2 regions of the Janibacter sp. GXQ6167 genome follow, and region 2 is predicted to be linked to the other one. Evidence: riboswitches for the same ligand, from Rfam matches in the RefSeq annotation. Region 2 holds a riboswitch; the other holds the start of a gene.
What was found. A riboswitch is a leader RNA that binds a small molecule or an ion and turns the genes downstream of it on or off. The one in region 2 is predicted to bind FMN.
Positions count from the first base shown of each region.

Region 1: it holds a riboswitch for FMN, as region 2 does, so the genes downstream of both, ribD (bifunctional diaminohydroxyphosphoribosylaminopyrimidine deaminase/5-amino-6-(5-phosphoribosylamino)uracil reductase RibD) here and pnuC (nicotinamide riboside transporter PnuC) in region 2, are expected to answer to the same signal.

Region 1 covers NZ_JBGFSK010000007.1:163,847-166,226, forward strand. The annotation lists gene sucD (succinate--CoA ligase subunit alpha) at 1-507, shown strand, start outside; FMN riboswitch at 695-834, shown strand; gene ribD (bifunctional diaminohydroxyphosphoribosylaminopyrimidine deaminase/5-amino-6-(5-phosphoribosylamino)uracil reductase RibD) at 990-2,087, shown strand; gene AB8K43_RS11935 (riboflavin synthase) at 2,105-2,380, shown strand, end outside.
Region 2 covers NZ_JBGFSK010000004.1:64,324-66,703, forward strand. The annotation lists gene rpe (ribulose-phosphate 3-epimerase) at 1-47, shown strand, start outside; gene AB8K43_RS07115 (hypothetical protein) at 143-985, opposite strand; FMN riboswitch at 1,065-1,193, shown strand; gene pnuC (nicotinamide riboside transporter PnuC) at 1,211-1,966, shown strand; gene AB8K43_RS07125 (phosphoribosyl-ATP diphosphatase) at 2,032-2,295, shown strand; gene hisG (ATP phosphoribosyltransferase) at 2,339-2,380, shown strand, end outside.

The DNA of each region.
Region 1 (2,380 bases), on a different contig from region 2:
TGCCCCGGCCTGATCAGCCCCGGCAAGTCCAACGCGGGCATCATCCCGGCGAACATCGCCGGCGCCGGCCGCATTGGCCTCGTCTCGAAGTCGGGCACGCTCACCTACCAGATGATGTACGAGCTGCGGGACTTCGGCTTTTCCACCGGTGTCGGCATCGGCGGTGACCCGATCATCGGCACCACGCACATCGACTGCCTGGAAGCCTTCGAGGCCGACCCCGAGACCGACGCGATCGTGATGATCGGCGAGATCGGTGGCGACGCCGAGGAGCGCGCTGCCGACTACATCGCCAAGCACGTCACCAAGCCGGTCGTCGGGTACGTCGCGGGCTTCACCGCCCCGGAGGGCAAGACCATGGGCCACGCCGGCGCCATCGTCTCCGGCTCCTCGGGCACCGCGCAGGCGAAGAAGGAGGCCCTCGAGGCCGCCGGGGTCAAGGTCGGCAAGACGCCGTCGGAGACCGCTGAGCTGATGCGCGAGATCATGAAGGGGCTGCAGAAGTAGTCTCCGCCGGTTCTTTATCTGAAGAAGGGGGCTAAGCGACCTGGTCGCTTAGCCCCCTTCTTGCGTATCCGAACACCGCCGGCGCCCTTCTCTTCGCCGGAGATCGCGACGAGGGTGAGACCGGACACCTTGTCGCGGCACGACGCGGTCGTTGTCGTAGAGTCGGCGCCGTTAAGTACTGCGAAGTACGCGTGCTCCGGGGTCGGTGTAATTCCGAACCGGCGGTGATAGTCCGCGACCCCCGCCCATCGCGCCAGCGTTGGGCAGGGTTGAACCGGTGAAATTCCGGTACCGACGGTGAAAGTCCGGATGGGAGGCAGCACGCGGCCCTCGGCGTACGCGTCGCGTCCGACTCCCTCGGACGCGCGCGCGGGCGCCGACGACCGGCGACGCCTATGGCAGGCGCGTCGGCCCGGCCGCATGCCCTCTTCCTTCTCCCCGGTCCGCGCGGACCGATGTGAAAAGAGAGGGACGTGCCCCGCGTGGATCTGGAGCCAGTCGCAGCGGCGATGCGCCGCGCCGTGCAGCTCGCCGAACGCGGGCTCGGGGCAACGACCCCTAACCCCGTGGTCGGTTGCGTCATCCTCGCTGCCGACGGCTCGGTCATCGGCCAAGGCTGGCACGAGCGGGCGGGCGGGCCGCACGCCGAGATCCGGGCCCTCGCCGCCGCCGGCGAGCGGGCCCGTGGCGGGACGGCCGTTGTCACCCTCGAGCCCTGCACGCACACCGGTCGCACCGGGCCCTGCGCGGAGGTGCTGATCGCCGCGGGCGTGAGCCGCGTCGCGATCGGCGTGGCCGACCCGACCCCACGCGCGGGTGGGGGAGCCCAGCGGTTGCGTGAGGTCGGCATCGAGGTGATCGACGGGGTTGAAGCGCAGGCCTGCGAGGACGTCGCGCGACACTGGCTCACCGCCGTGCGCCGGGGGCGCCCGCGCGTCACCTGGAAGCTCGCGGCCACCCTGGACGGGCGCACCGCCGCCGCCGATGGGTCGAGCCGCTGGATCACGAGCGCCGAAGCCCGCGCCGACGTCCACCGGTTGCGCGCGCGCTGCGATGCGGTCCTCGTCGGTGCCGGGACCGTGCGCGCCGACGATCCGCACCTCGCCGTGCGGGGGATCGAGGGCGCACGCCAACCATTGCGCGTCGTGATCGACTCCGCGGGCGCGGTGCCCCCGACCGCTCGTGTGCTCGACGCCGCGGCGCCGACGCTCGTCATCGCCGGTGAGGACGCACCGGCGCAACAACTCCGACGGTTGCGCGACGCAGGAGTGGACGTCGCGGTGGTGCCAAACGCCGCGAAGGGGGTGGACCTCACCGCCGTCCTGGCCGAACTCGCCCGCCGCGAGGTGATCGACCTCGTCGTCGAAGGGGGTGCGCGCCTCGCCGGATCGCTCGTCTCGCTCGGTGTGGTTGACGAGGTCATCGCCTACCTCGCTCCGGTGCTGCTGGGCGCGGGCCCCGCGGCCCTGGGGTCGGCAGGGATCGAGACGATTGATGACGCGCTCCGCCTTCGACCCATCGACGTGACCCCCTTCGGGCCCGATATCCGCCTGACTGCCGTGACCACCCTGACGAACTAGAGGAGAACGCAGCAGAAATGTTCACCGGAATCATTGAAGAACTAGGCCGGGTAGAGCAGGTCACCCCGCTCGCGGACTCGGTACGCCTCACCGTGCGGGGCCCGAAGGTCACCGCCGACGTCGGTCATGGGGCGTCGATCGCCGTCGACGGAGTGTGTCTCACCGTGACCGACGAGCAGATCGAGGGCGGCGTCTTCACCGTCGATGTGATGGCCGAGACGCTGGCTCGGACCGCGCTCGCCGACGCTCGCGTCGGCTCGCCGGTCAACCTCGAGCGCCCCATGGTGTTGGGC
Region 2 (2,380 bases):
TCGCCGTCGACGACCTCCGACGCCTCGCCAACGCACACGCCTGCTGATCCCTGGTTCGATGTAGCGCGCCGTCACGCCCCTGCGGTTCGAGGTATTGCGCCGTCACGGGTGACGGGCGAATACCTCGAACCGGCGAAGGGGTTTAGCGCTGGTCGGTGAAGAGGTCGTCCGGGTAGTCGACATTCACCTCATGGATCGTGACATCGAAGCCCAGGTCCGCGCGGGCCACGGGGTTGGACGGGTGCAGGGCGACGCACACCCCGGTTTGCAGATCCAAGGCGACCTCGTACGAGACCGGGTAGTCCGCCATCGGCGGGTCCGCGGTCGGCCCCCCAGCGAGGTGTTCGTGGCGCTCGGATATTTCCCCCCATAGCAGCGGACAGCAGCCGCAGCGGGGCGCGTAGGTCTCAAGCGGCCGTACTCGAGCCCACCACGTGACCCGCCCGCGCCGGGACGTGACGCGTAGGTCGTGGATCTCGGTCCCATCGGACGTCCGAAATGTCGGCCAGCGCAGCTCGGGGAAGGGTTCGGGCAGCACCCGCACCGGTTCGACCTCGGTGCCCTCCGCGTCTCGGTCGTCAGCGCCGTCGGCGAGTTCGACCGGATCGAGCATCGCCACCCACTGATAGGACTGCCACATCGGGTCGTCTGCTTCGAAGGCTGGCCACCGCGGTCGTAGCGCGACGAACCTATCGTCATCACGCACCGGTATGACCGCATCCGCGTCGCGCACCGGCTCGAGGTGAGGAGGATCGGTGGGGACCGGCTCGCCCCCTTCGCGCGCCTGTAGGAGCGATACCGCCCTCGCCCCCTGGCTCACCACGTGGACCTGCCCGTCGACGACCACCCGCATCTCGCCCGGCCGACGAATCCAGGCCATGACCGGCGATGCGCTCCCGGCTCCCTTGAAGCTGAGGTGGATCGTGCGCCATCGCCATGGGGACGATCTGGCCAATGCTCGCCAGCGGTTCTCGGTGAGGTCCATGCGGGTAAGGGTGCCGGTGACGCCCCCAACCCGCCAGCAGGTTTCGGGGAGCGCGGGGCGATTAGGCATGATGTGCGGGCACGTGCTTCGTGACTCGGTGAAATTCCGAACCGGCGGTGTAAAGCCCGCGACCCGGCCGCCCATGCGGACGGTGAACCTGGTGCGATCCCAGGGCCGACGGTCATAGTCCGGACGAGAGAGGCACGGCAGAAGAAGGAGTCACTCATGCATGCCCTCGTGGCAGCGGCGCAAGCCGAGCAGAACATCTTCCAAACCATCTTGGCCGCCGGCATCCCGATCGGCCCCTACACCCTGAACTGGCTGGAGTTCATCGGGATCGCGATCGGTGTCGTCTCGGCGTGGTTCGGGATGAAGCGGGCCGTGTGGGCCTGGCCGGTCGGCATCAGCGCCAACATCATCCTCTTCGCGGTCTACCTCGGCGCCCTCTTCGGCGCAGGGGAGCGGATCCCCCTCTTCGGCCAGGCCGGACGCCAGGTCTTCTTCATCATCACCGCGATCTACGGCTGGTGGCGCTGGAGCCAACTCCGCAAGGCCCGCGGCGTGAGTGCCGACGCCCCGGCGATTCAGCCCCGGTGGGCCCGCACGGCCGAGCGCCTCACGATCGTCGCGGTCTGGCTGGTCGGGACGGTCATCGCGCACACCGTCTTCCAGTGGCTCTGGCACCTGGCTCCGAACCCGCACTGGCAGCCGCAGTGGTGGTTCTTCTGGTGCGACGCCTGGATCTTCGTCGGCTCGATGCTCGCGACCTACATGATGGCCCGCGGCTGGAACGAGTTCTGGCTCGCGTGGATTGCCGTCGACCTCGTCGGGGTTCCGCTCGGTTTCGCGACCGGCTACGTCCCGACCGCGGTCATGTACAGCCTCTACGGGCTCTTCGTCATCTACGGCTTCACCCGGTGGGTCAAGGTGACCCGAGAGGATGCGGCGCAGACCGACGACGACCTGCTCAAGGTCACCTGATGTGGGTGCCCGCCCAGCGGACCGGTGGAGCTCGCTCCGCTGGGCGGGACGTACCCTAAGTGCCCGTGAAGACCTTCGATGACCTATTCGCCGAACTCAGTGAGAAGGCGGTGACTCGCCCCCAGGGGTCGGGCACCGTTGCGGCCCTGGACGCGGGCACTCATGCGATCGGGAAGAAGATCGTCGAGGAAGCCGCCGAGGTATGGATGGCCGCCGAGCACGAAGGGGCAGAGCGCGCGGCCGAAGAGATCAGCCAGTTGCTCTACCACCTGCAGGTGTTGATGATCGCCAATGACCTTGGTCTCGAGGATGTCTACCGTCACCTCTGATGCTCGACTCGTGTCTGACCGTTTGACGTAACCGAAGGGCGTTATGCGTATTGCCGTCCCCAACAAGGGGTCTTTGTCCGAACCC